4 regions of the Pantoea trifolii genome follow, and region 3 is predicted to be linked to each of the others. Evidence: predicted binding sites of a transcription regulator. Region 3 holds the regulator's gene; each other region holds the start of a gene.
The links. Region 3 encodes LexA, which represses DNA repair genes until DNA is damaged. Its sites were predicted from a motif close to TNCTGTATGTACATACAGNA; they were not measured.
Positions count from the first base shown of each region.

Region 1 (7,535 bases), 1.2 Mb from region 3:
CGCTAACGCCCATTCGGTGGCGATTCGTTTGCCCGCGCTCAATAATCGTCGCGAACGCACCACCTTTGACAAAACGCTCAACTTCCAGCTGATTGATGAACGTGGCATGGAGATCACCAGCCTGCGCGACCATTTGCCGAAGGAAAGTGATAACGATTTCGAAAAGGCGATGGTGAATTATAATCGTGATGCCCACGCCGCTTCGGTTCCACGTTTTGCCTTGCATTCGCTGAGCGTAAGCGAGGCGCAATTGGATATGGATTACGCCTGGCAGGACGTTAGCGATCTTCCCTCTTTGCAAGTCTGGTTTAAGCGTTTTGATGCTGCCACACGTCTGCGTTTTATTAGCTGGATGAAAACCTTACGCACAAGTTGATAGTGATGAAACGCCAGGGGTAAACTCCTGCATTAACACATAATGCATGAGAAGAAACAGGAAGCCCTATGGAGCAGACCGTTCGTACCCTTCAGGTTCAGAAACATATCGCCCTCGTTGCACACGATCACTGCAAAGCCTCGCTGCTTGAGTGGGTGCAAATCAACCAAAGCACGCTGCAGCAGCATGTGCTTTACGCTACCGGCACCACCGGCAATCTGATTAATCGTCATACGGGATTAGACGTTAACGCCATGCTGAGCGGCCCGATGGGCGGCGATCAGCAAGTGGGCGCGTTGATTTCGGAAGGCAAAATTGATGTGCTGATTTTCTTCTGGGACCCGCTGAATGCGGTGCCGCACGATCCGGATGTCAAAGCGCTGCTGCGCCTCGCCACGGTATGGAATATCCCGGTGGCCAATAATCGCACCACCGCAGATTTTATTATTCAGTCACCGAAATTTGCCCAGCAGATTGAGATTCAGATTCCAGATTATCAGCGTTATCTCGCCGAACGTCTGAAACCCTAATCATCAGGCCTTACGGCTTTGTGGCACACCCAAATCGCGCAGGTGTTCGACAAATGCCGAAGGCCGATCTTTATCGAACATTAGCCACACCTGCTGGCGCGCGCGCGTCATCGCCACATACGCCAGCCGCCGCTCCTCCGCATCCGGGAAATCTTCCGGCTGCGGCAGCAAACCCTGTTCCATGATGGATTCTCGCGCTTCTGCCGGAAAACCGTCGCGTCCCTGATGCAGCCCCAACACAATGACGAAATCCGCCTGTTGGCCTTTGCTGGCATGAATGGTCATAAAATCCAGCTGTAACTTTGGCCAGCGCGTTTTGGCTTTATCAAGGATTGACGGGCGCAAATGGTGATAACGCGCCAGCAACAGCACGCGCTCATGGGGTTTGGCATAGCCGCTCAGTTTATCGAACAGCGCTTCCAGTTGCTCCTGCGGCAGCAAAGTCACCGATTTTTTATTGCCCTTGCTCAAGCTGTTTAGCGGCTTGCGCAGCTGATGCGGGTTTTGCTGCACGAAGCGATTGGCAATCTCACCGATGCGCTCGTTAAAGCGATAGGTGGTATCCAGCACGCAGCGATCGCCATCACCGAAATAGTGATGGAACGCGGTGGTCAGGCTCATTTCGGCACCGCTAAAGCGATAGATTGCCTGCCAGTCATCGCCCACCGCGTAAAGGCTGGTTCGCTTGTTTTGCTGACGCAGCGCCGTTAGCAGTGCGGCTCGCTGCGGTGAGATGTCCTGAAACTCATCGACCAGAATATGCTTCCACGGGCTGATAAAGCGCCCTTTCTCCAGAATGGCAATCGCCTGATGAATCAGCCCGGAGAAATCAACCGCGCCCTCCTCTTTCAGCGCGCTTTTCCATGCCTTCAACAGTGGCGCCATCAGTTTGACACGCTTGCTGAAATTATCGCGCTGCGCTTCTGCCACATCCGCGATCATGGCCGCCTGCGCGCCGCCGTGCATGCGCATCAAGCCCAGCCAGCGCTCCATGCGCGATGCGATGCGCTGCGCCAGTTTGTCATCTTGCCAAAAGGGACCTTCGGGAATCTCCCACTCCAGCTCATCCTGCAACCACTGACGCCAGCCGCTGGCCTGCGCTTTCTTGCTGTTGCACTGCTCGCGCCAGGTCTCAATCAGCAACTGTCGCCGCGCCTTGCTGTCGCTCTCCAGTTTGCTGATCACCGGTTGTTTGTTACTGCCTTCACGGATGATATGCAGCGCCAGCGCATGGAAGGTACGCGCCTGAATCGCGCTCTCGCCAAGACGTGTTTGAATGCGATCATTCATCTCTTCTGCCGCCTGACGACCAAACGCCAGCAGCAGAATTTGATCCGGTTGCGCCAGTTTGCGTTTCAGCAACCAACCTGCGCGCGCCACCAGCACCGAGGTTTTGCCGCTGCCTGCCCCCGCCAGCACCAGCAGCGCATCTTCGCCATTCACTACGGCTTCACATTGCGATGGATTGAGCGGCGTGGTTTCAACCGTGGAGAAGAATTCGTGATAATCGCTGAGGATCTTACTGGTCCATTCGCGATTGCGTTGGCGGATGGCCGTTTCACCCTGATCCAGCCATTGCTGGCAAAATTCCCAGCGTTCACGGCAGTTGTCAAACTCGGCAATACGCGCGAGAGGCAACGGCAAGGCAGAAAACTGGCGCGTAATGCTCTCTTTCACCGCGCTCAGCTCACTGCGTTTCAACCAGCGATCCTGCTGCGTAAAGGCGAGAATTTCCTGCTCCAGCGCGGCGAGCACCTCGGCGCTCACCTCGCTCATCTCCTCGCTCCACTGCTGCCAGGCGTGCTGCAAATAGTGGAAAAAGCGCTGCGTTTCCTGCCATTCGGTGCCATGCAGGCGCACCACTTTCTCGTCTGGCAGCAGAAACTCCAGTTCGCCCCACACCATGCCGCGCTTGCAGGCAATGTTGAGCAACTGGTTAAACGGAATCAGATATTCATGGCGATCGCCACTGACTTCCACGCCGGCGGCCAGCAAGCGCACCCGATTATAGGGATGCTGTGCCAGACGTTTACCCATTGATGTTGCTTTCAGTTCCATGTCCGCACCGTCATGTGGAATTCGATATCGCGCAGTTTACCTGTCAGACTCTTGGCGCTCCAGCCTTAAAAAGAGCTAAACTTGGCGCCACATATTGCGGATTGCAAAAGGAAAATCACGTTTATGCGTACCGTACTTAATATTCTTAATTTCATTCTCGGCGGCTTCTTCACCACTCTCAGCTGGCTGTTCGCCACGTTGGTGAGCATCGTACTGATTTTCACGCTGCCGTTGACGCGTTCCTGCTGGGAAATCACCAAGCTGTCTCTGCTGCCTTTTGGCAACGAAGCGGTGCATGTCGATGTGCTGCGCCCCGACAGCAAAAGCCATGTGATGAATACCGGCGGCACCTTCCTCAACATCTTCTGGCTGATACTGTTTGGCTGGTGGTTATGTCTGGCGCATATCTCGGCCGGTATCGTGCAGTGTCTGACCATCATCGGCATTCCTGTTGGCATCGCCAACTTCAAAATCGCCGCGATTGCGCTGTGGCCGGTCGGCCGTCGCGTGGTCTCCGTTGAAGAAGCCCAGGCCGCGCGTGAAGCTAATGCGCGTCGCCGTTACTGAGGCCGTTCAATGATTCATGACGCCTTGCCAGGCTGGCGACGTTATCTGTTTAACAGCAGCCTGCGCTATTTGCTGCGCATCTTCTTTGCCTTGACCGGATGCGCGGCGGTGCCGTGGTGGCTGCACCAAATAGAGTGGACCATTCCGCTGACGCTGGGTGTCGTCGCTGCGGCGCTGGCGGATCTCGACGATCGCTGGATTGGGCGTGTGCGCAATCTGTTGATCACGTTGGTGTGTTTCTGTATTGCTTCGGTGTCGGTGGAACTGTTGTTCCCCCATCCGTGGGCGTTTGCTCTGGGTCTGGCGCTTTCCAGCTGGGGCTTTATTTTGCTCGGTGCGCTGGGACAGCGTTATGCCACCATCGCCTTTGGTGCGCTGCTGATTGCGGTTTATACCATGCTGGGCATCGGCTTGTTCCCGCAGTGGTGGATGCAGCCAGCGCTGCTGTTGATCGGTGCCCTTTGGTACAACTTGCTGACCTTTGTTGGTCATTTGATGTTTCCGGTGCGCCCGGTGCAGGAACAACTGGCAGGCAGTTTTTCCCAGCTGGCGCGCTATCTTGAAGCCAAAGCAAACCTGTTTGATCCTGATGGCGGCGATCAGGATGACGCTACGCTGGTTGCCACGGCGATGGTCAACAGCCAGTTGGTGGCCCAGCTCAATCTCACTAAAAGCACCATTCAAAGTCGTTTGCGTGGCGACCGCGGTTCACGCAGCACGCGTCGCAGCCTGCACTACTATTTTGTCGCGCAGGATATCCATGAACGCGCCAGCTCCTCGCATCTGCAATACCATTTGCTGCGTGATAACTGGCGTTACAACGAAGTGCTATTCCGTTTCCAGCGTCTGATGAACATGCAAGCGCGCGCGTGTCGGCAACTGGCGGAGACCATTTTGCTGCGTCAGCCGTGGCATCACGACAGCCATTTTGAACGCACCTTTGAACGGCTGGAAACCGCGCTGCAACGCCTTCAGCAGAACGAGCTGCAGGATCCACACATTCATGCACTGTTTTGGCTGCTGCGTAATCTGCGCGCCATTGATGCGCAACTGGCATCGATTGAGTCAGAGCAGATGCTGGCCGAACCGTCTCCGCAGAGCGATCACCATCTGTCACGCGAAGGGCTCAGCGGCTGGGCGGATATCCGCTTACGCCTGAGTCGCCATCTCAGCCCACAATCGGCCCTGTTCCGCCATGCAGTGCGTATGTCGCTAGTGCTGTGTGTTGGCTACGCCTTTATTCAAATCACCGGCGTCGATCGCGGTTACTGGATCTTGCTGACCAGCCTGTTTGTCTGCCAGCCCAACTACAACGCCACCCGACGACGCCTCGCATTGCGTATTGGCGGCACCTTAGCCGGCGTTGCCATCGGCCTGCCGGTATTGTGGCTGGTGCCCTCAATTGAAGGTCAGTTGGTGCTGATTGTACTGAGCGGCGTGCTGTTCTTCGCCTTCCGCCAGATTCAGTATGCGCAAGCCACTTTGTTTATCACTTTGCTGGTTCTGCTGTGCTTCAACTTGCTCGGCGAAGGATTTGAAGTGGCGCTGCCGCGCGTGGTGGATACCTTACTGGGCTGCGGACTGGCGTGGCTGGCCGTGGCCTTTGTCTGGCCAGACTGGCGTTTTCGCAAAATCACCGCCGTCGCCGATCGCACACTGGATGCGAACTGTCGCTATCTGGATGCGATTATGGAGCAATATCACCAAGGCAAAGACAATCGTCTCGCTTATCGCGTGGCACGCCGCGATGCGCATAATGCCGATGCCGAGCTGGCGTCAGTGGTGTCAAACATCAGTGGTGAACTCAAGCTACAACAGCCGCTACGTGAAAATGCGTTTCGACTGCTATGTCTGAACCACTCCTTCCTCAGCTATATCTCCGCACTGGGAGCGCACCGCGCACATCTCGCGGATGCTACTTTACTGAACTTACTGGATGACGCAGTCTGCTTCATTGAAGATGTGCTGCAGATCGACCGGGTTACGGATACTCAAGCCACTGAGATGCAGCAGGCGCTAATGCAGCGCATGAACGAGATGAAAAACAGCCCGGATACACGCGCACCATTAGTGATTCAGCAATTGGGCTTGTTAGTCGCGCTGCTGCCTGAAATTGCCCGTCTACGCCGTACTCTCATCAATGACTAAAGCGATTGATGCTCCGCCGCGTGCTGGCGGAGCATTTTTAGATACCAGGTGTAAAGCTCTTGCCTGATGGCGCTGGGTAACGCCGCTTCATGATGTCCTGATATTGCACCTTCCAGCGCCAACAGCGTTTTTAACCCAATGTGCTTATTCACCGCGCGTAGTTTCAGCCAGCTTTGTCGCGAGCCTGTTTCACACAGCAATTGCACCGAACTGATCCCTACCTTATGCAGCATCAGCTCCAATCGCAGGCTTAAATTCGGCAGATCTTTCAAACGCAGCGAGACAAGTCTGGTCGCTGCTTCGTCCTGTGCGGCACGCAGAGAACATGCTGACAGCTGCAATAACTGTTCAGGGTTTTGCCACAATTGCGTATCCACTTTGAAGTAGCTCAGTGTCACCGGCACGCCACGCTTACGGTACACTAGCGGTTCCAGTGAACGCTGTGCGTTATAGACGTGAAGCGCCTCGCTAGCTCGAAGATAGAGTGCATCCTCATTGATATACGCAAAAATCACCTTCTCAACAGTCAGTGCATAACCACCAAATTGCGTGCGCGATTCAATTTTACCTAATGCCGCCAACTGCGCTTTCGATTGTTCAACTACCGGGTTATATCTCTTCATAACGCCCCCTTCAATGGATTCCATGCGCGGGAAATTTCCTATAAAAGCTCGCAGATTCATCTGGTTAGAAGATAAAAAAAACGATTTAGCTGTTCAATGAATAAAAGCAGACGGGAGGTATCTTGTGCAGAAATTGCGAGGCGTTTTCAGAAATTGAGGTTGATCTTTATCCAGGAAGCCATTACTGTACATCCATACAGTTCATTACTGAGTGATTAAATTATGCGTACTCATTTCTCTGGCTCTGCTGACCGTTCACATCGTTTCGCTTCATCCAGCTTAGCGCAACCTTCGCTGGGTGGAATCACTGAACTGCGCTCCAGCGAACAACCTGGAATGATGCAACTTATACTGCTGCCGGTACTGAAACAGCTGAGCGAGCAATCGCGCTGGCAGCTGTGGCTCACTCCAGCGCATAAGTTGAATCGTAGCTGGATGCAGCAGTCAGGATTGCCGTTAGAAAAGAGTATGCATATCACCGAATCTGAGCGTTTTAACACCGTGGAAAGTATGGTGAAGGCATTACGTACAGGCAATTACAGCGTGGTTCTAGCCTGGATTCCGTACGAATTGAGCGATGAAGAGCGTCTAGAATTGGAAAAAGCCGCGGCAGAAGGTGAAGCACTCGGTCTGATTTTGCGTCCGCAGGGAGGTCAATACGCCCCTTCCAGACAACCTAACTCCGCAAAAATTCCGTCTGAATTGTTTCATTAAGTAAATTCCAGGAATTTTCTCAGCATTTTTTTTGCATAAGTTGCATCTAAGCTACTGATTCTTTTCCCGCCAGCTATGACAATGGCTTAGACGCTTTTTTGTTTTCTAATACCGAAGATTTAGCCAGGTGATTTGTTAAAATGTGTGTATAAATCGCTGTTTTTTTGCTGCCCGGCGTCACATCATACTTGTAAGTTTCCAATCTCGTTGTAGACTTTAGCTCGCCAGGGTGCTCAATAACCTCCGTTTTTTCGGTAGAGTCAAAAGCGAGCGTTTAGACCCGGCGAAGGATTAACACAAAGAGCAACCTTTTTGCTCATTGCCTATTTGGATGATAACGAGGCGCAAAAATGAAAAAGACAGCTATCGCAATTGCAGTGGCACTGGCTGGCTTCGCTACCGTAGCGCAGGCCGCACCTAAAGATAACACCTGGTATACCGGTGCTAAACTGGGCTGGTCTCAGTATCACGATACTGGTTACTACGGTAACGGTTACGCGAACAACGACGGTCCAACTC
Region 1 covers NZ_JANIET010000001.1:1,549,524-1,557,058, reverse strand. The annotation lists gene NQH49_RS07125 (YccT family protein) at 1-376, shown strand, start outside; gene NQH49_RS07120 (methylglyoxal synthase) at 445-906, shown strand; gene helD (DNA helicase IV) at 910-2,964, opposite strand; gene NQH49_RS07110 (YccF domain-containing protein) at 3,088-3,531, shown strand; gene yccS (YccS family putative transporter) at 3,541-5,679, shown strand; gene NQH49_RS07100 (TfoX/Sxy family DNA transformation protein) at 5,676-6,302, opposite strand; gene sulA (SOS-induced cell division inhibitor SulA) at 6,525-7,016, shown strand; gene ompA (porin OmpA) at 7,367-7,535, shown strand, end outside.
Region 1: the regulator LexA is predicted to act here: its motif matches at 6,485-6,504, upstream of sulA (SOS-induced cell division inhibitor SulA).

Region 2 (7,535 bases), on a different contig from region 3:
CCCAACCATAACGCTTTCCACTGTGCATAATCAGTTTCAACCAGATGCCGTCTCACCCTACCCATTCGTTTCTCTCCAAAGTTCGAGCGTAATAGTAAATATTGTCTGCATTCCTCTGTACTTACCCTAACCGTAATTGATATGCATGAAAATACTCATCATCTGCATGAGCTTTTACACTGTGTTGAATACCGCGTCTTACATTTAGGTGGGCAAAGCAATGACTCATATTCACTTCTCGCATTTAAATATGCCGTCCAAAAGTCTCCTGGGAACCGGCTATCCTTCTAACAGGGGGATCGAAATATGTGTGGAAGATTTGCTCAGTACAGTAGTCGCGATACCTACTTTGACGCGCTAGGGGTCGACGATAGCGATTACATCCATGACCCAGAATCCATAGGGCGTTACAACGTAGCGCCTGGCACTAATGTACTGCTGATTAACGAGCGCGACGGTGAGCTCAAACTCGATCCTGTATACTGGGGATATGGTCCTGAGTGGTGGGATAAACAGCCATTAATCAACGCCCGCGTAGAAACCGCGGCCTCGAGCCGGATGTTTAAACCGCTGTGGAATCACGGTCGCGCGGTGGTACCAGCCGATGGCTGGTATGAATGGAAACGAAGCGGAAACAAAAAGCAGCCCTATTTTATTCACCACAAAAGCCATGAGCCCCTGTTCTTCGCTGCCATCGGTAAAGATCCCTTTGATAACCCGCACGGCCATGAAGGATTTCTGATCGTAACCGCCTCAAGTAATGAGGGCATGGTGGATATTCATGACCGAAGACCTCTGGTGCTTACTGCTGATGCCGTCAGAGAATGGTTAAGCTCGGACACTTCTTCCAAAGAAGCAGAGTTGATTGCAAAAAAGGCAGCCCTGCCTGAAAACAGTTTCCTATGGCACCCTGTGACCGCCAAAGTCGGCAGCCCCAAAAATCAGGGAAAGGAGCTTATCCAGAAAACTGACGATACAGTGTTTTAAGTGGCGAATAACGCGCTGCTGCTGTGAAGATTGGGAGTCGTTGGAGTGTTAAAATGCCATTACTTCAACAGATTAAACGGGTTGCTTAACACTCAGCTTGAGTTTTATAAGCCCTTTGAACTTTACACGATTCAACATTCTTATTTTATGTCACGAATCCTGAGGTTGTCATATTCCGGCTATAACGCTTAGTAAGACATTTAAGCTAGTTAAGATGCGAAAAAGGCCGCCCATAGGGCGACCTCTTCCGGCACTTCCTTTTGCGACCATCTGTTATTTATAAAGCTCAGCGGTCATGTGAACAACGTTGCCGTTGCTGGCTTCAAGAATTTTGTACTGCTGACCCTGCTGCTGAGCCTGTGCAGCGATTTTCGCTTCAGCACCATCAAGTGTCAGGGAAGTAGCTGTAACCCTTTGCGCGAAGCTCGCTGCTGACATCAGTGAAAGAGCGGCTACAGCGGCGATAGACATTGCTTTGATAGTTTTCATGGTCATATTCCTTAGTGTGTATGGTTGAAAGCTTGTTCGCTTTCGATGGGATAATAATAACCATTGTTATCATTGCAATATTAACAATAAATGCTGATATTGTGATCGTGCTAACTATCGCGCTGATAGGCATAACTTATAAATACGTCTCAAAGCACTACAATGAGTGACCCACACAGATCATTGACCGAGGATTGATGCAGAGCCCTCCACTCGTTCCACGCCTGCTTTCTGACGTTCGATCAGGATTGAAATCTCGTACCATAAGATGGCATGACAAGGAATTATCCCTGGCCCAATGCTTCACGTAAATGCCTCAGACAGCTCCTAGACGGCTTTGGTAATAGTGACTGAAGTTAAAAGCATGTCGTTATCATCAGTCGCCACATATCAAGATAAACAGAGCGAATGGACTGATGATGTACTGTTAATGGGTATGCGCGAACACTATCCTGAGAATGAACTCAACTCTATGGTGGGCATCATCCTTCACATCAATCGCACTGATGCTGAGCACTGATGATGAAAAGTTTCCAAGCTAGACGGTTTAGATTTAAAGCTAAGAGGATGAGAAAATGCTACTGGATAAGCTGAAAGCCCTGGAATGCAGCCTTCATGGTGAGAAACGTCATGATCGCAACTGGTTAGAACAACGACTTCATCCTGATTTTTGTGAAATCACACGCTCGGGAATATCGGTTAATCGTGCTGAGACGTTAGCATCGTTAGTCCAGGAAAGAGTTGCCCCTATCATTATCAGCGATGACTTTCAGCTCATAACCACGACAGAGTGCAGCGCGATACTGCACTACAGAACATTTGAGAGTAACGGCGCCAAAGCTTCACTACGCGCGTCATGCTGGGTTCGCTCATCAGAAGATGTCTGGACGCTAATATTCCATCAGGGTACGCCCGCAGCAGGATCTGCGTAAGGGAGGCATCACAAGAACACACAAAGGTGGTTTTGTACTTAGACGATTATTTCAGGAAAAGAAAATCAACTGCCACCATCAAACCTATAGTGAGTGCGACGAAAGCCGCCCCTGTTGCGAAGGCATGTTCTGTAGCCTGCCCTTCCTGCCGGAGGTCACGAAACCGAACAGCGCCGATTTCTCGTTGGCTGCTACTCCCCTGCCCCGATTCGTGTGTCCCGCAATTGCTCACCACCCTTTAAAAAATAGACTTTTTAACTCCGGATACTTTCCTGATCCTACTGCGCTGTTCCTTAGAACGGTCACGGTCTAGCCTAATTTATAGGAGATAATCATTGGCCAAGCAGATACCACGTATCGAAATGTAAAAAAAAAGATCACTACCATCAGCGATCTGCGTACTCATCAGACTTTCTACCGCATCACTCCTCTTGCCAGATAAACTCCCATCCTTAATACTGTACATATAAACAGTGTTATTTGGGAGGGCCTTTTATGTACGACAAGCACACAACAGCAATGATTTTTAGGACTTTATATCGGAGTGCCGAGCGATGAAACCGGCCACTTACGCGAGCGGATTAACGTTTCTCTGGGCACCAAACTATAGTCCACCGCTGAAAATCCCCTTGTTTGCTGACGCTTGTTCAGCAGGATTTCCCTCCCCTGCTCAGGACTATGTTGAGTCGGAACTCGATCTCAATGAGTTATGTATACGTCGGCGTGCTTCCACTTTCTTTGTACGTGCCAGTGGCAGCAGTATGGAGGAGCTTGGATTATTTGATGGCGACGTCATGGTTGTCGATCGCGCTGAAGAAGCTAACCATAACGATATCGTTATTGCCGAAGTCGCTGGAGAGTTCACTGTTAAGCGTTTGCAGTTACACCCTCGCCTGGCACTATTGCCGATGAATCCGGCTTACTCCGCGATCTATCCAGATGAACTACAGCTTCTTGGCGTTGTTACCTGGTTTTTTAGCAGCACAAGAGCCCGTAGGAGGTAAACATGCCAATGTTTGGATTGGCGGATGTTAACTCATTTTATGCCAGCTGCGAGGCTCTCTTTCGTCCAGACTTACGCGGTAAACCCGTTGTCGTTCTTAGTAATAATGATCTGAGTGGTGAGAAATGTTAGTTAATTCTATTCTGTTAAGATAATTTTATTCTTGATGGTGGGTAACAGAATATCATTCCGACTAACAGCAACTCATTAACACTGACTAAAGCTACCAGGGAATATTGGACAGAAGAGAAATGCACAGGACAAATGCGAGTATATTATTTGAAACCAAGCGAGATGACTGGTGCCCATAAAGAAGAATCACTCTTTTTTATTAACGCGACAACTCTTCACTTGCTCTTGATGAGAGTTCAACAATCAGAGTTTGAAAGTAAATACGGTGAAAATAAATCATCAAAATTAAACGAAAGTAAAACAAACCATCCATTTAGAAAGACGATTAAAAATCGTTTAAATATTGTTTATAATCATTGCTATTTTGTAACATTAAAACATTAAGTAATAAACAATTCATCACCAACTTAGACGAGCGGGACTATTCTTAATTTTTAAGGAGAACCTCAATGTTAACACGTCGTGATATGTTAAAAATGTCTGCCGCCGGGGCAGCAACCATTGGTCTAACTGGTGCCGCTATTAACAACGCAGTGGCAGGTGATCATCGTAATATAGTTCCGCCTACCACTTATAAGCCGGATAATAATGCTAAAAGCGTCTATAAATACAAATTTTCAGACAGTGAAAAGCGTAGTCTGCCCGGTGGGTGGGCGCGTGAAGCCACGGTTAATCAATTTCCTATTTCCGAAGGCATATCCGGCGTAGATATGACATTGGAGGCCGGAGCCGTAAGAGAATTGCATTGGCATGCAATTGCCGCTGAATGGGCTTACATGATTTCCGGCAAGGCCCGCATCACCATTATTGATCCAGAAGGAACGTCAGAAGTTGCCGACTTCGGCGAGGGTGACGTCTGGTATTTTCCTAAAGGCTACGGCCATTCTATTCAGGCATTAGATGGCGGCGCCCACTTTATTTTAACGTTTGATAACGGTCATTTCTCCGAGTTCGGTACATTTAGCATCACTGACTGGATCGCCCACACGCCTAAAGAAGTATTAAGTAAGAGTACAAATTTACCCGCCTCCATCTTTTCCAAAGCCAAACAGGGTGAAGCTTATATCGTGAACGGTCATGTTCCCCCCGTTCTTCCATTGCCACGAGATAATGGTGGCAGGGATGATTCACCACTTAAACACCACTATCCTATGATGAGTGAACCACCATTTTTCGAAAGTGATGAAGGTAGTGTACATATCGTTTCCTCGAAAGAATTCCCTATTTCCCAGACAATTACCGGTGTCATTGAGATAATGAAACCTGGTGCAGTAAGAGAGATGCATTGGCATCCAAATGCAAATGAGTGGCAATATTATATTTCGGGCAAAGGGCGAATGACAGTTTTCAGCTCGCATGGACACGCCGAAACGGCTGAATATGAGACCACTGATGTTGGCTATGTTCCACAAGGATATGGACATTACATTGAGAATATAGGCGATGAGGATCTTAAAGTTTTGGTTGTTCTTGATAATGGCATCTATCAGGATATTTCACTTTCAGATTGGCTGGCGAAAACCCCTGCGTACGTGCTGGCAGACAATTTTAATAACAATGAAGCCGACTGGAAAAGCAGGCCTGCAGAGAAGCTAGTTATCTCAAAAGGTGCTGTTAAGTAAGATCGTTATTAATCGTGTAACGGCCCTGCGCATCCAGGGCCGTAATAGCGTTCGGGAGAACACTCTGTACACTTCTGACACATAACGGCCCCATATTTAATTGCTGAAAAAAGCACGTGACTCAGGGCCTGCTGATATTCTTTAATTTCTAAGTCTCAGAACTCTTGACGAGTCGGACGTAGAACAATTTCATTAATATCAACATCTGCCGGTTGTTCAATGGCAAAAGCGATTGCACGGGCAACAGATGCTGCAGGTATAGCTTGTTTATAAAACGCCAAAACATTTTCTGATGCCGTGCCGGATGTAGAGTATTTCAGATCACTTTCTACTGCGCCGGGCTCAATTGACGTGACGCGGACCTTATCTCCAACCTCTTGCCTTAAACCTTCTGAAATTGCCCTCACGGCAAATTTTGTGCCCGAATAGACCGTACCGCCGGGTGCAAATACCTTAATACCTGCGACTGAACTCAGATTAATGATATGCCCACTCTCTTGTGCCAGGAAACGAGGCAACGCGGCGGCGATACCATAAAGCGTGCCTTTCAAGTTGACATCAATCATGGCGTCCCATTCGTCAGTATTGACCTCTGACATCGGGCGGATAGGCATCAGACCTGCATTGTTAATGAGAACGTCAAGTCTTCCAAAATCTTTGATAACGGCTGATACTACGGACTCAACTTGATGCTTATCAGTAACATCAAGCGAATAACCTCTGACATCCCCACCGGCGCGGGTAATTTCCTCAATGATTTCTTCTGTTTTTGATTGTCTGCGTGCTGCGATTGCAACCTTAGCACCACGACTGGCAAGGAGCCGAGCAACCTCAGCACCGATCCCTGTATTACCGCCAGTGATTAAAATAACTTTATTTTCAATTCCATTGTTCATGATATGCCCCTTAAATTTTTTAACGCTGCGCGTTGTAAACCGGATAATCAGTAAAACCTTCACCCGTCCCGCCATACAGCGTGGCGGCATTAAGATCGTTAAATGCCCAACCGTTCGCTATGCGTTCAGGGAGATCAGGGTTGGCGATAAATGGACGACCAAATGCAATAAGATCGGCCAACTGCTCCTCAACCATCCGGGCACCACGTTCTGCTGTGTATCGACCGGCATAGATGATGCGTCCACTAAATTTCGCGCGGATCTCACGGCGGAACGCTTCGGGTAAGTCGGGGGCATTTTCCCAGTCGGCTTCGGCTATAGACACATAGGCAACACCGGCGTTTTCCAGGATTTTTACCGCTTCGACGTAGGTCTTATGCGGATCACTTTCAACCAGGCCGATATAGACGCGGTCTTCATCTGTGCTTGAAAATAAAGGCGTGAAGCGGACGCCCAGACGGTCTGGCCCTATTGCATGAGTGATAGCCTGAACAATTTCATCCAGAAACCGCAGTCGATTTTCAATAGAACCGCCGTATTCATCCTTACGCTGGTTTGCATGCTCTGAAATGAACTGATTAACCAAATAACCATTCGCAGCATGGATCTCGACCCCGTCAAAACCTGCACTGATGGCATTTTTCGCCGCCTGGGCATATAAATTCACGAGGTCTTTAATTTCTGACTGGGTCAGTTCGCGAGGAATTGAAGGGGCAACCAACGTGCCCGTACCCGGCCCTGTCTCAATAAAAGCCTTTGCTTGTTCAGCCTGAATCGCTGAAGGAGCCACGGGGGCACTTTCTTCTGGTTGCAGTGCGGAATGAGAAACGCGTCCCACATGCCAAAGTTGTGCAAAAATAATCCCCCCTTCGGCATGGACCGCGCGGGTCACTTTTTTCCAACCCTCAATGTGTTGCTCAGTATAAATTCCCGGTGTCCAGGCATAACCTTGTCCACGAGGCTCAATCTGAGTACCTTCCGTGATCATGAAACCTGCACCCGCGCGTTGACGGTAATATTCGGCCATGAGGTCGGTGGGCACATTACCTGGTTGTTCACTTCTTTGGCGCGTCAGTGGGGGGAATACAATGCGATTTTTAAGGGTATAAGGACCAAGCTGAGTTGGCTCGAATAAGGCTTTATGATTCATAAGGATTTTCCATGAGTGATCATCGTAAGAGGTGACGGGTGGGCATCCTGTCACCTTCACTTCGTCAACAGTTATGCACCCAGCAGCTTAATCAGCTGGGCTGCTGCTGCTGCCGAGGACGTTGGGTTTTGCCCGGTGATGAGCAAGCCATCGCTGACCACATAAGAACTCCAGTCCGCCCCTTTCGAGTAAATCCCGCCTTTGGCAATCAGCTCATCTTCTACCAGGAAAGGCACAATCTGCGTCAGGCCCACGGCTTCCTCTTCGCTGTTCGTAAAACCGGTGACCTTACGGCCTTCTACCAGCGGTTTTCCCTCCGGGGTT
Region 2 covers NZ_JANIET010000003.1:37,820-45,354, forward strand. The annotation lists gene NQH49_RS23115 (GNAT family N-acetyltransferase) at 1-56, opposite strand, end outside; gene NQH49_RS23120 (SOS response-associated peptidase family protein) at 307-987, shown strand; gene NQH49_RS23125 (YdgH/BhsA/McbA-like domain containing protein) at 1,261-1,476, opposite strand; gene umuD (translesion error-prone DNA polymerase V autoproteolytic subunit) at 2,963-3,412, shown strand; partial or broken gene NQH49_RS23140 (Y-family DNA polymerase) at 3,421-3,522, shown strand; gene NQH49_RS23145 (cupin domain-containing protein) at 3,993-5,165, shown strand; gene NQH49_RS23150 (SDR family oxidoreductase) at 5,321-6,061, opposite strand; gene NQH49_RS23155 (alkene reductase) at 6,081-7,211, opposite strand; gene NQH49_RS23160 (type 1 glutamine amidotransferase domain-containing protein) at 7,283-7,535, opposite strand, start outside.
Region 2: the regulator LexA is predicted to act here: its motif matches at 2,865-2,884, upstream of umuD (translesion error-prone DNA polymerase V autoproteolytic subunit).

Region 3 (7,535 bases):
CAGCTGATCGCGTTTACCTTCGATCACCGTCATATCGTCATCGGTAAGCTTGCCCCACTTTTCTTTAAACTTACCTTTAAACTGCTTCCAGTTTCCGCTCGCTTCGTCTTTGTTCATAATAATCCTCCACTACATCCTGAGTGAGATAGATATATTGCCTGCTTAGCTGGCGATATACCCAGACAACGCGCTACTCATGTGCGCCGTATAAGGTAATTGTAGTAGCCGCTTCGCAGTTTGCAGAGAAATACAGATTAATCTGTAGGTTACGCTTCGCTTATTCAGGCGTTGAACCAGCTATTGCGCAGCCAGTGACCGCGCCAAATCAGCCACAGCGTCAGTCCGCGTAACGCCAGGAACACCGTCACTGCCAGCCATAAACCGTGATTACCGAGCCATGGCAATGTGAGCAGCGCTAGACCGTAGCCGATTGCCGCTATCACCATGCTGTTGCGCATCTCACGACCGCGCGTCGCGCCGATAAACATGCCATCCAGCAAATAACACCAGACGCCAATCAGCGGCAGAATCACTTGCCAAATCAGATAGCGATCGGCCATCTCGCGTAGCGCTTCCAGTGACGTCAGCATCGCCACAATCTGCGGACCGGTGAACGCATAAATCAGCGCAAAGATTGCTGCAACGAAGCAAGCCTGCCGACAAGCCGCATGCCAAATCAGCAACAGCCTACTGCGATCTTTGGCCCCAACCGCTTCACCCGAACAGGCTTCAACCGCATAGGCAAAACCATCCAGCGCGTATGCGGTAAAAGTGAGAAACATCAACAGCACCGCATTGACCGCCACCACATCCGGGCCAATCCGCGCGCCAAGGATGGTGAGTGACGCGAAGCAAATTTGCAGCATCAAAGAACGCAGCATGATGTCGCGATTGAGGCGGAATAGCCGCGCCGCATCGCCACGCCAACTGCTTTTAAGCAGAGTAAAATGGATACCGCGCATCTTCAGCACGCGCGCCACCATCCACAAACCCACGCCCAGCGTGACATATTCTGCCAGCGCGGTGGCCGCCGCCGCGCCAGCCACACCCCAATGCAGTTTGAGGACGAACAGCAGATCAAGCAGGATATTCACCAGATTGCCGATGATCAGCAGCACCATCGGTGCGCGCGCATACTGCACGCCTAGCAGCCAGCCAAGAATCACCAAATTGGCTAAGGTTGCGGGGGCACTCAGCCAGCGAATCTCAATAAATATTTGCGCCTGCTGCTGCACTTCCGGGCTGCCGCCCATTAAAGCTGCCGCCAGGCTGCTTACCGGCGTTCGCAGCACCATAAACAGCACGCCAAAAACCAGGGCAATCAGCAGCGGTTGCGTTAAGGCGCGCGCCAGCGCGGTTTTGTCATTGGCGCCAAATGCCTGAGCGGTCAATCCGGTGGTGCTCATGCGCAGGAATAGCAGAAGCATAAAGATGAAGCTGGTCGCTGTTGTGCCCACGGCGACGCCACCGAGGTAAATCGGGCTATCGAGATGACCAATAACGGCGGTATCCACCACGCCCAGTAACGGGACGGTGATATTTGACAGGATCATCGGCAGCGCTAGCCGCCAGAGTGTTTTATCTGAAGAGGAAAACAGCTGCATCAGCCCATTCCGTTGTGTGCGGTAATCAGCGTAATGGCGCCAGCGTGAGCCGCAGAAAGAGTCACAGAGAAGTAAAACAGCAGACTGCGGTCAGCGCAAATTCGCACCGCCGCAGTTGGGGAGGATCAGAAACTGATCAGAGCCACTCGCCGTTGCGTACAATCCCGACAGCTAAACCTTCAATGGTTAGCGACTGCTCACGGGTATCAACGACAATCGGCTGGAAATCGGTGTTTTCCGGCAGCAGATGGACAATCGCGCCCTGCTTTTTCCAGCGTTTCACGGTGACTTCATCATCAATGCGCGCCACGACAACCTGGCCGTTACGCACTTCCTGCGTTTTATGCACGGCTAACAGATCGCCATCCATAATGCCGATATCTTTCATCGACATGCCGCTCACGCGCAGCAGGAAATCGGCACTCGGTTTGAACAGATTCGCATCCACCTGATAGTGGGCTTCAATATGTTCCTGCGCCAGCAAGGGTTCACCGGCAGCGACGCGACCAATCAGCGGCAACCCTTCGCTTGGTTCTTCTTCCATTAGTAAACGAATCCCGCGCGATGCGCCGGAAACAATTTCAATTACGCCTTTACGCGCCAGCGCTTTCAGATGCTCTTCAGCAGCATTGGGCGAGCGAAAACCCAGTTGCGCAGCAATTTCCGCACGCGTTGGCGGCATGCCCGTCTGGTTAATATGGTCGCGAATCAGGTCATAGACCTGTTGCTGCCGTGCAGTTAACGCTTTCATCCCGCCCCCTGGTTGTTTATACAGTCGCTGTGAGTATATACAGGTATTCGCGAAATGAAAACCGTAACAGAGGGAAAAATCAGCGGTTTGATGAATCTGGAATCCCTATCTCAAATGCGTCCAGAGCAGCGCGATCCAGACGAACAGAGCCAGTAAGATAGTCAGCAATACGGCGGCCGATCCCATATCTTTGGCGCGGCCCGCGAGCGGATGTTGTTCCTGCCCAATGCGGTCGACCACCGCCTCGATAGCGCTATTAAGGATTTCAACGATGATAACCAGCACTACCGAGCCAATCATCAAGATGCGGGAGAGGGTATCTACATCCAGCCAGCAGGCTACGAGAATGGCCACCAACGCGGCGACAGCTTCTTGCCGAAATGCGGCTTCGTTCTGCCATGCGGCACGCAGGCCCTGCCAGGAATAACCGGCTGCTTTCACTATTCTTACTAAACCGGTGACGTTATTTGCCATGTCTATGGAACCCTTGAACTATTTTGACGTCAATGAGTGGGCAGTTTGAGGCGGCAGAGCCACAGACCTTCGCTGCGCTTTCTGGTATGCTTGCCGCGCTTTGCTAACAAGAGGCTTAAAGTTGTCTATGTCAGGTTGGCGTAAACTCTATTACAAATTATTGAATTTACCACTCTCTATTTTGGTAAAAAGTAAGGTCATTCCGACCGATCCCGTTTCTGAACATGGGATCGATCCTACACGTCCGGTGATGTATGTTTTGCCTTATGATTCAAAGGCTGACCTGCTCACGCTGCGTGCTCAATGCCTGAAACATGATCTGCCCGATCCGCTGGCTCCGCTGGAGATCGATGGCACCCTGCTGCCGCGCCACGTGTTTATCCACGATGGCCCACGCGTGATTCCCTATTTCGTGGCCAATCCCGAATCGGTGAAGCTGTTCCACGATTATCTGGATTTGCACCGCAGCAACCCGCAACTCGACGTGCAAATGCTGCCGGTCGCGGTGATGTTTGGTCGCGCGCCGGGACGTGAAACATCCGGTGAATCCACGCCGCATCTGCGCGTGCTGAATGGCGTGCAGAAGTTCTTCGCCATTTTGTGGCATGGCCGCGACAGCTTTGTCCGCTTCTCGCAAACCGTTTCGCTACGCCAGATGGCGACCGAACACGGTACTGATAAGTCGATTGCACAGAAGCTGGCTCGCGTAGCGCGCATTCACTTTGCTCGCCAACGTCTGGCAGCGGTCGGCCCGCGTCTGCCTGCACGTCAGGATCTCTTCAACAAGCTTTTACAGTCCAAAGCGATTGAAAAAGCGGTAGAAGATGAAGCACGCAGCAAAAAGATTTCGCATGAGAAAGCCCAGCAGAACGCCATCGAAATGATGGAAGAAGTGGCGGCGAACTTCTCTTACGAGGCAATTAAGGTCACCGACCGCGTGATGGGCTGGCTTTGGAGCCGCCTGTATCAGGGCATCAACGTGCATGGCGGTGAGCGCGTGCGTCAGCTGGCGCAGGATGGTCATGAGATTGTCTATGTGCCCTGCCACCGCAGCCACATGGATTATCTGCTGCTCTCCTACGTGCTTTATCATCAAGGCCTGGTGCCGCCGCACATTGCTGCGGGGATCAACCTGAACTTCTGGCCAGCCGGCCCGATTTTCCGTCGCCTGGGCGCGTTCTTTATTCGTCGTACCTTTAAGGGCAACAAACTCTATTCCACCGTGTTCCGTGAATATCTCGGCGAGCTGTTTAGCCGTGGTTACTCCGTTGAATACTTTGTGGAAGGCGGACGTTCGCGTACCGGCCGTTTGCTGGATCCGAAAACCGGCACCCTGTCGATGACGCTGCAGGCGATGCTGCGCGGCGGCAGTCGTCCTATCACCTTCGTGCCGATCTACATCGGTTACGAGCACGTGATGGAAGTGGGCACGTATGCCAAAGAGCTGCGTGGCGCGGCCAAAGAGAAAGAGAGCTTCCTGCAGATGGTGCGCGGCTTGCGTAAGCTGCGCAATCTTGGTCAGGGCTACGTTAACTTCGGCGAACCGCTGCCGTTGATGAACTACCTGAACAAAAACGTGCCGGAATGGCGGGATGCGATTGATCCTATCGAACCGCAACGCCCTGCGTGGATGACACCTGCTGTGAATGACATTGCGGCGAAGCTGATGGTGCGCATTAACGAAGCCGGTGCGGCCAACGCCATGAACCTGTGCGTGACTGCGCTGCTGGCGTCACGTCAGCGTTCATTAACCCGCGAACAGCTGATTGAGCAGTTAGAGTGCTACACCCAACTGCTGCGCAACGTGCCTTATTCACCGGAAGCCACGGTGCCCGATATGAGCGCCGAAGCGCTGCTTGACCACGCGATGGGCATGAACAAGTTCGAGACCGAGCAAGACAGCATTGGCGACATTATCATTCTGCCGCGCGAGCAGGCAGTGCTGATGACCTACTATCGCAACAACATTCATCACATGTTAGTGATGCCATCGTTGATTGCCGCCATCGTGCAGCAACATCGTGAAATCAGCGAAGCAGAGCTGCTGCGTCAGGTGAGCCTGGTATATCCGATGCTAAAGAGCGAGTTGTTCTTACGCTGGGACAAGGCGGAGTTGCCTGCACTACTTAACGCACTCTGTGCAGAGATGGCGCGCCAGGGCCTGATCACCTTGCAGGATGGTCAACTAAGAATGACGCCGGCACGTCACCGTTCGCTGCAACTGCTGGCGGCGGGTATTCGTGAGACGCTTCAGCGCTTCGCGATTACCTTCGCTATCCTCAGCGCGAAACCGGCCATCAACCGTGGCACGCTGGAGAAAGAGAGCCGCACCCTGGCTCAACGCCTTTCTGTATTGCACGGTATCAACGCACCCGAGTTCTTTGATAAAGCGGTATTCACTGCATTGGTACTTACGCTGCGTGATGAAGGTTATATCAGTGACAAAGGCGATGCCGATGCGGAACGCAGCCATATGATGTGGCAGATGCTGGCGGAGCTGGTCACCAGCGATGTCCGTCTGACGATTGAGAGCGCGGTCACCCACGATTAGTAGGCGACATGAAAACACAAAGGCGCACTTCGGTGCGCCCTGCTAAGTCCTCGCTATTCTCCCACGATCCCTCCTGCCTGATGACTCATCTCGGTCGCCATGAATGGCGACCCTACGAGACTTGTAGCGATGGCGAGTCAAAATTATGCCTTGATGGTGCAGCGCGGGTGTTGAGGCGACATCCCAACTCGCTGAACGAGTGAGGGATTCCAGGGCGAGCCGCATGGATGCGGCGAGAGGTGGCGCTGAGCAGGAGCGAATCGCCACCGGTCCGTCAGGAATTGTGAACGAGTGAAGGCACCGCGCAGCGGCGAGCTGGGCTGGCGCAAGGCCCGGGAGTGCAGAGGGCGCGGCCAGGCGCTCTCTGCTCGGTCGCCGCACGAAGGTGCTGCAACTGCCTCAGCGCAAAGCGAACGAAAGTCGCTCTGCGCTTAACTGAACAATATTACGCTTCAGTGCGCCTTTTTTGTTTATAACAAATCCGCGAACGGCACGGTGCTGAGCAGAATGCCGAGAAACAGCACCATGCCCACATAGTTGTTATTCAGAAACGCCTGGAAGCAGGGATCACGCTCGCGCTGGGCAATCAGCTTCTGCTGATGCACAAACAAACCAGCTGCCAGTAACAGTGACCAGTAAAACGCGCCATTCAGATTGAGCATCATGCCCACCAATGCCATTAGGCCAAGCGTCGCCAGCTGCAATAAACCGATAATCAGTTTGTCATAACGACCAAACAGAATCGCCGTCGACTTCACACCAATCTTCAAATCGTCATCACGATCGACCATTGCGTACTGCGTGTCATAGGCCACCGTCCAGCAGATATTTGCCAGGAAAACCAGCCAGCAGACCAAAGGTAAAGACTCACTAACTGCCGCCCAACCCATGGGAATCGCCCAGCCAAATGCCGCGCCGAGCACCACCTGCGGCAGATGCGTATAGCGCTTCATAAACGGATAAACCCACGCCAGCGCCAGGCCGCCAAATGACAGCAAAATGGTCATGGTGTTCATGGTCAGCACCAGCATAAACGCCAGCAAGCCGAGACCGGCGAAAAGCAGTTTGGCCTCTTTCTCAGATACCGCGCCGCTGGCCAGCGGACGTGACGCCGTGCGCTTAACGTGACCATCGATTTTGCGGTCAGCGTAGTCATTGATGACGCAGCCTGCAGCACGCATCACGATCACGCCGAGCACAAACACTAACAGCACCGGCAGCGGTGGAATCGCCATGCCGGAGAGCCACAATGCCCACAGGGTTGGCCATAGCAGTAGCACGGTGCCGATGGGTTTATCAATACGCATCAGGCGGCAGTAAGCCTGCCATTTGGTCATGGGTAAGGTGTTTTGCACAGTGGTTTATCCTTGATCCAGCGCGCGATAGAGCGGCGACGCCGGTAAAAACAGTTCAGTTAACAGTAGCGGTTTGCCCGACAAGCGCAGGCGAGAACGGCGTCCCCATAACTCGCCAACCTGACCGGGATCGATAAAATCGCGGCTCAGGGTAGATGATGAGAACAGATAGCGACCGAGCGGACGCGTACCGAGCTGTTGCAGCATCTGCTCCGGGCCGTTCAGCGTGCTTTCTGGCACCACCGTGCGGCCAATCAGCCAGGGTACGCCATCACCGCACAGCACAATTTCGCGCAGCCAGAAGCGCGGATCGGCGGGCAGAAATTCCGCCTCATCCGTTATCTCATCGGCGCCTATAAACGCTTCACGGATCACTTCTACGGTCACTTGCTGACAATGCTGCTCGAAGCGACGCGTCATGGAATCTTCTTCCATTAACCAGTCAAGTAACGGGGCAGAAAGCTGCGGGGAAGAGGCTGGCAGCCAGTGCAGTGCGCGTAACTGGCGCAGCGCGTCATGCGACATCAGGACATCTCCGGAAAAAAAGTTGCCCTAGTTTAACGCAGAGGAGAATGCGTGGCACTGCTGGTTGTGCCACGCGCCAAAAACAGGGTTTATTACTCGCGCTTCAGGCGGTTACTGTTGGCCAGCCACAGCGTCACCACCAGAATCAAAATCGCCGCTGAATAGTAGAGCGTATCAAACGGATTTTTATGGTCGACGATGATCAGGCGAATGATCGCCGTGATGCCGATATAGATGAAGTAGCGCAGCGGGAAGTGATAGCCCGACTGAAAGTA
Region 3 covers NZ_JANIET010000001.1:375,188-382,722, reverse strand. The annotation lists gene NQH49_RS01690 (CsbD family protein) at 1-117, opposite strand, end outside; gene dinF (MATE family efflux transporter DinF) at 282-1,604, opposite strand; gene lexA (transcriptional repressor LexA) at 1,741-2,355, opposite strand; gene NQH49_RS01675 (diacylglycerol kinase) at 2,461-2,829, opposite strand; gene plsB (glycerol-3-phosphate 1-O-acyltransferase PlsB) at 2,957-5,380, shown strand; gene ubiA (4-hydroxybenzoate octaprenyltransferase) at 5,851-6,735, opposite strand; gene ubiC (chorismate lyase) at 6,742-7,260, opposite strand; gene psiE (phosphate-starvation-inducible protein PsiE) at 7,353-7,535, opposite strand, start outside.

Region 4 (7,535 bases), 1.1 Mb from region 3:
AGCAGCAGCAGTTGTGCGGGTTTAAGCAAGGCACGCGCTACGGCGATACGCTGCGCCTGCCCAACGGAAAGGCCCACGCCACCATCGCCTAAAACGGTTTCTAATCCTTGTGGCAGACGATCTAAAAACTCATCAACGCCCGCGCGTTGTAGAACCGACATGAGCGTAGCGTCATCAATGCGGCTATTGAGCAGCAGATTTTCACGCAGCGTTTGCGCGGGTAAATGGGGATTTTGGCCAACCCAGGCGATATGTTTTTGCCAGCTATCACGGCTAATATCGCGGAGCTCCTGTCCATTGATCTGCAGCGAACCATGATAAGGCAGGAAACCCAGTAAGACGTTCATTAGCGCGGTTTTCCCTGCGCCGCTTTGTCCTACCAACGCCACGCGTTTACCGGCGTCGAGAGTAAAATTTAGTGATTGAGACAGCGCTTCACCGCTGGCGGTCATTACCACCAAATCCTGAGCATGAAGATGAAGCGGTGCCGTGAGGGAAAGCTCGCGAGAAGCGTGTTCTATGGTTGGGTCGGGACTTTCACGGAGAAACTGTTCCAGCGCATCAGCTCCGCCAATCGCTTGCGCTTTGGCGTGATAAAAAGTGCCTAAATCGCGTAACGGCTGGAAAAATTCAGGTGCCAGAATTAATGCCAGGAAACCGGCAAACAGGGTTACGCCGGTGCTGTAATGACCAAAATTCAGTTCGCCAAGGTAAGAGAAACCGAAATAGACCGCGACGACAGCAATCGCCAGTGAGGCAAAAAACTCCAGCACGGCGGAAGAGAGAAACGCCAGGCGCAACACTTCCATGGTGCGTTGACGGAAATCGGTGGTGCTGGCGGCAATTGCCTCTTGCTCTGCCGCGCCGCGATAGAACAGGCGCAACGTTTCACGTCCACGCAGACGATCGTAAAAATCACCGCTCAGCCTTGCGAGAGCAACAAAGTTGCGGCGGTTGGCATCCGCCGCGCCCATACCAACCATCGCCATAAACAGAGGAATCAGTGGCGCGGTCACCAGCAGAATCAATCCTGCCGCCCAGTTAATCGGGAAAATGGCGATCAAAATAGCTAACGGAATGAAGACAGCTAGCGACATTTGTGGCAAATAGCGCGCGTAGTATTCCTGCATCTCTTCGATTTGTTCGAGCAGCAGCGTAGCCCAACTGCCTGCGGGTTTACCCTGAATCCAGGCGGGACCGAGCACATTGAGGCGATCCAGAACCTGCTGACGCAGCGTACGGCGAATGGCGACGCCAGCGCGATGTCCTGCCATTTCGCGGGCGTAATGCAATCCAGCACGTAAGACAAAGCACAGCAGCAGCAACAGAAAATCGGTGAGCAGTGAGGCGCGAGGTTGTTGCGCGACCACCAGATTTTGCAGCAGTGAAGCCAGTAACCAGGCTTGGGCGATAATGACCAGTGCGCCAGCAAAACCCAACAGCGAAGCCACACGCAAGTTGCGCGCACCGTGATGACGTTGCTGACGGAGCCAGCGAAGAAGTTCTTGTTGCCGTGATTTGTTCATGCGATGCCGTTTGGTAACTCAAAAGAGATGTGAATCCCGGATGAAAACCCAGCAATGTCGGGCGCGTGAACTGTAGCACGCAGGTAACAAAAAAGGCGACCAAAACTGGCCGCCTTTAGGCGATTATGATCAGGTTATTAACAACTTACTTATCGTTTTTAACCAGTCCATCAAGGAAGCGTTCCGCATCCAGCGCAGCCATACAGCCGGTACCGGCAGAGGTAATGGCCTGGCGATAAATATGATCCATCACATCGCCGGCAGCGAACACGCCTGGGATGCTGGTTTGAGTGGCGTTACCATGCAAACCAGACTGCACTTTGATGTAGCCATTTTCTAAATCCAGCTGACCATCAAAGATTGCGGTATTTGGACTATGGCCGATAGCAACAAACAGACCAGCGACATCGATTGATTCCGCCGCTTCACCTTTGGTAGAAAGCAGTTTCAAGCCTGTCACGCCCATTTGATCGCCGACCACTTCGTTCAGCGTGCGATCGGTGTGCAGCACGATGTTGCCATTACGCACTTTTTCCATCAGACGGTCGATGAGGATTTTCTCCGCGCGGAAGCTGTCGCGACGGTGAATCAGATGCACTTCAGCGGCAATGTTAGCCAGGTAAAGTGCCTCCTCAACGGCAGTGTTGCCTCCACCAATCACGGCAACTTTCTGGTTGCGGTAGAAGAAACCATCACAGGTCGCGCAAGCAGATACGCCTTTGCCTTTGAACGCTTCTTCTGATGGCAGACCGAGATAACGCGCTGAGGCGCCAGTTGCGATGATCAAGGCATCTGCAGTGTATTCACCGCTGTCGCCGACCAGACGGAACGGACGGTTCTGCAAATCGACGGTATGAATGTGGTCAAAAATGATCTCGGTGTTGAATTTCTCAGCATGCTCTTGCATGCGTTCCATCAACGCTGGACCGGTCAGATCGTTTGCATCGCCTGGCCAGTTCTCCACCTCGGTGGTGGTGGTGAGCTGACCCCCTTTTTCCAGCCCGGTGATTAATACCGGATTCAGGTTAGCGCGCGCTGCATATACCGCAGCAGTGTAACCGGCAGGGCCGGAGCCCAGAATGAGCAGCTTACTGTGTTTGGCCGTACTCATGCGTTCCTCAATTTTTCTGACAACATAGTTTTTGATTGTAGGGAAATTAACGTCGCAAAAAAAGGCTTCAGCAATTTTGTTAACAATCACTGCGAGCGGCGTAGACGATGAGTGTAAATTTTGCACGCGCGTTGCGCCAAAAGGGGGCAATGCTCGGCAATTAGTGGTGCAGCAGCATAAAAATTCTCATTTAAAAACAGCAACCCAGAACTCTATCTGGCATCTTGTACTGAATTTGGATGTTTTACTTTGACAATCGCCTGCGCTTTTGCGAAAACATTGGGAGAAGCAGAGAATATTTAGCGATTCAAAACAGAATTTCATTTCTGTTTTGGCCTTTTTAGCCGAATAAACTCAGCCTGACATTGGTAGTGACGCATGATGTGGACAGACAACATGCGTCATACGGATGGACGCGTTACTGCACAGGCTTATGGTCTTCACTTCAGTAAGGCCCTGAACAATGAGCGTTTTCAGGGTGTGGCAGGTAAAGGGAAGGAATTAAGAGAGACAATAATAATGGTAGACAATAAGAAACGCCCCGGAAAAGATTTAGATCGTATCGACAGAAATATTCTGAATGAACTGCAGAAAGACGGTCGAATTTCCAATGTCGAGCTTTCCAAACGTGTTGGATTATCGCCAACGCCTTGTCTTGAGCGCGTACGCCGCCTCGAACGTCAAGGCTTCATTCTGGGCTACACCGCGCAGCTCAATCCCCATTATCTGGATGCTTCATTGCTGGTTTTCGTTGAGATTACTCTGAATCGTGGTGCACCAGATGTGTTTGAGCAATTTAACGCCGCTGTGCAAAAACTTGAGGAAACTCAAGAATGTCACCTCGTTTCCGGTGACTTTGACTACCTGCTGAAAACCCGCGTACCGGATATGTCCGCCTATCGTAAACTGCTGGGCGAAACCTTGCTGCGTCTGCCGGGCGTAAACGACACCCGTACTTACGTGGTGATGGAAGAGGTCAAACAGAGCAATCGTCTGGTGATCAAAACCCGGTAGTGCAGGGCAGGTGCAAAGCTTGCAGGATTTCGGTACACTCCTGTGAATTCATACAGGACCAGCGTCGGGCATGCCCGGCGTTGTTGCCTTCTTAATTTACAGGCACCTGGAGAGTTCTCTTGAGCCAGGAATATACAGAAGATAAAGATGTTTCGTTACAACCGCTGAGCAGTGGACGTCGTCTGCTGGAAGCGTTGCTCATTCTTGTGGCCTTGTTCGCCATCTATTTGATGGTGTCGCTGGTTAGTTTTAACCCTTCAGATCCAAGCTGGTCACAAACCGCATGGCACGAACCTATCCATAATTTGGGTGGTAGCGTCGGCGCATGGCTGGCCGATACGCTATTGTTCATTTTTGGCGTGATGGCTTACGCCATTCCTCCCGTCATTATTGGTCTGTGTTGGATCACCTTCCGCCAACGCGATCGCCAGGATTACATCGACTACTTTGCCGTGGGTTTACGTCTGATTGGCGTACTGGCGCTGGTGGTAACAACCTGTGGTCTTGCGGCGCTCAACGTAGATGACATCTGGTATTTTGCTTCCGGCGGCGTCATTGGCAGCCTGGTCAGCAATGCAATGGCACCTTGGTTCAGTTCGGCTGGTGGCACCTTAACGCTGCTGTGCGTCTGGGCTGCCGGGATCACCCTTTACACCGGTTGGTCATGGCTGACGATTGCCGAGAAGATCGGTGGCGTGGTGATGGGTGTTCTGACCTTTGCCAGCAACCGTTCACGCCATGATGAACCCTGGCAGGAAGAAGAATACGACGACGAAGAGCAGGCTGATGAGGCGTCGCCTTCAATGCCTGCTTTACAGCCTGCAAATGAAGAAGACGATGTCTTGTTAGCCAAACCGCGCAAGATCAGCGAACCCGTTGCTGCAGAGTTGGGCGACGATCCGCTGCTGGCGAAGGCCAGTGCGGCAACTGCTGCTGCGATTGCGGTTACCACGCAAGCCGCACAGCAAAGCCCAGCCGTCGCGCAGCCTGGGACAAGTGCACCTGCAGAACCCGTCGCGATGCCGCGCGTTGCAGAATCTGCTGCCCAGCCAACGTCGGTTCCACAGCCTGTCGCTGCGGCGCCCGATCCGATCGCGCAACCTTCTACGCCGCTCTATCGTTTCGAGATGCCAAATGAACCGGCACCTTCGCCGTTTTCGCCGGCTGATGACGATGAAGGCCCAAGTATGGGCAACTGGCAGGATGCCGCTTCATCTTCAGCGCCTTTAAACAGTGTCGCCGCCGCTTCACTGGCTGCGGGAGCAGTAAAAGCAGCATCTTCAACAGCTGCTTATTCGCCTGCTTTCGATATCGTGCCTGAGCGTGATTACAACCCGCAGGTGAAGCAGGGCATTGGCCCAGAATTGCCGCGTCCGAATAAGGTTAAGTTGCCAACTCGACGCGAGTTAGCGTCGTACGGTATCAAGTTGCCTTCGCAGCGTATGGCGGAAGAGCAGGCTAAAGATGCTGAGCAGCAACAGCCGGAAGTCACCGCGTCTTACAGCGTTCCTCCTCAGGAGGATGATGTTGAGCTGCAAGAGGCGCAGTTGCGTGAAGCCTTCGCATCACAGCAGCAGAATCGTTACGGTGAAAGCTGGCAGGGCGCGTCTGAGCCTGAAGATGAGGATGCATTGCAGCAGGCTCAACTGGCACGTCAGTTCGCCATTCAGCAGCAGCAACGCTATAACGAATCTGATGTGAAAGAAGCGCCGGTCTTTAATCTGGATACCTCGTCTGCGTTTGATTTTTCGCCAATGAAAGATCTGGTCGACGACAGCCCAAGCGAGCCGCTATTTACGATCTCTGCAACGCCAGAGCCGGAAGAACCCGCGCAGTGGCAGCAACCTGCTGCGCCGGAGCCTGCGTCATTACCTTCATTAAGTGCTGAATCTAGCCCGTGGTCGTCACCGGAACAGGAAGCCTATTCTGCGCCGCCTGCACCAGTGAAACCTGCAGCGCCAGCACAGGATAGCTTGTTCCATCCGTTCCTGGTTCGCCATGAACAGCCACTGGAAAAACCTTCTACGCCGCTGCCAACGCTGGATCTGCTCACGTCACCACCGGCAGAAGAAGAGCCGGTGGATATGTTTGCGCTGGAGCAAACGGCGCGACTGGTTGAGGCTCGACTGGCTGATTATCGTGTGAAGGCGGAAGTGGTAGGTATTTCGCCTGGGCCGGTCATCACCCGTTTTGAGCTCGACTTAGCGCCAGGCGTTAAAGCTTCACGTATCTCTAACTTATCGCGTGACCTGGCGCGTTCACTGTCAGCGGTTGCCGTGCGCGTGGTGGAAGTCATTCCAGGTAAGCCTTATGTCGGGCTTGAACTGCCAAATAAACATCGTCAAACAGTTTATCTGCGCGAAGTGCTGGATTGTCCTAAATTCCGTGAAAATCCGTCACCGCTTGCAGTGGTATTAGGGAAAGACATTGCTGGCCAGCCGGTTGTGGCTGATTTGGCGAAAATGCCTCACTTACTGGTTGCCGGTACCACTGGTTCCGGTAAATCGGTGGGCGTTAACACCATGATCATTAGCATGTTGTATAAAGCCACGCCGGAAGAAGTGCGCTTTATCATGATCGACCCGAAAATGCTTGAGCTGTCAGTCTACGAAGGCATTCCGCATCTGCTGACCGAAGTGGTTACTGATATGAAAGATGCGGCCAATGCGCTGCGCTGGAGTGTCGGTGAAATGGAGCGTCGCTATAAGCTGATGTCTGCGCTGGGCGTGCGTAATCTTGCCGGATATAACGAGAAGATTGAGCAGGCTGCGGCGATGGGCCGACCAATTCCCGATCCGTTCTGGAAGCCGGGCGATAGCATGGATACCACGCCGCCGGTGCTTGAAAAACTGCCTTATATCGTGGTACTGGTCGACGAATTTGCCGATCTGATGATGGCGGTCGGTAAGAAGGTTGAAGAGTTGATTGCTCGTCTGGCACAGAAAGCACGTGCGGCGGGTATTCACCTGGTGCTGGCGACACAGCGTCCGTCGGTCGATGTGATTACCGGTCTGATCAAAGCCAACATCCCGACGCGTATCGCCTTTACCGTTTCCAGTAAGATTGACTCACGCACCATCCTTGATCAAGGCGGTGCGGAATCGCTGCTGGGCATGGGTGACATGCTGTACATGCCGCCAAACTCCTCAATGCCAGTGCGCGTGCACGGTGCATTCGTGCGCGACCAGGAAGTCCATGCGGTCGTTCAGGACTGGAAAGCACGCGGTCGCCCGCAATACATCGAAAGCATCACCGCTGGTGAAGAGAGTGATAGCGCGGCTGGCGGTATGATGGGTGATGAAGAGCTGGATCCGCTGTTCGATCAGGCGGTCTCTTTCGTGGTGGAAAAACGCCGGGCGTCCATTTCTGGGGTTCAGCGCCAGTTCCGTATTGGTTATAACCGTGCTGCACGCATCATCGAGCAGATGGAAGCGCAGGGCATCGTTTCTGAACCGGGACACAATGGCAACCGTGAAGTGCTTTCACCGCCGCCACACGAAATGTAAATTATCGCGTGCGATTGTCTGCTTATGGGCCAGTTAACACTGGCCCATTGTTTATCTGTTGGTCGATCCCCATATCTTCGGGAGCTTTCGGCTTTTTCTCCTGTCGAAGAGACAGGACGACAACTACGTTTAATGCAGTAAGTGTCGGGAAACAATGAATAAGGAATCGAATCAGATGAAATTACGCGTTATTGCCTGTGGCCTGTTGGCCAGTTTTGTTTCCGCATCAGTATTGGCGGATGCGTCCAGCGATCTGCAACAGCGTCTCAATAAGGTGAACAGCTTCCATGCCAGCTTCAGTCAGAAAGTGACCGATGGCAGCGGCGCCAACGTGCAGGATGGTGAAGGTGAGCTGTGGGTTAAGCGCCCAAGTTTGTT
Region 4 covers NZ_JANIET010000001.1:1,473,198-1,480,732, forward strand. The annotation lists gene cydD (heme ABC transporter permease/ATP-binding protein CydD) at 1-1,526, opposite strand, end outside; gene trxB (thioredoxin-disulfide reductase) at 1,672-2,637, opposite strand; gene lrp (leucine-responsive transcriptional regulator Lrp) at 3,157-3,651, shown strand; gene NQH49_RS06815 (DNA translocase FtsK 4TM domain-containing protein) at 3,771-7,157, shown strand; gene lolA (outer membrane lipoprotein periplasmic chaperone LolA) at 7,333-7,535, shown strand, end outside.
Region 4: the regulator LexA is predicted to act here: its motif matches at 3,690-3,709, upstream of NQH49_RS06815 (DNA translocase FtsK 4TM domain-containing protein).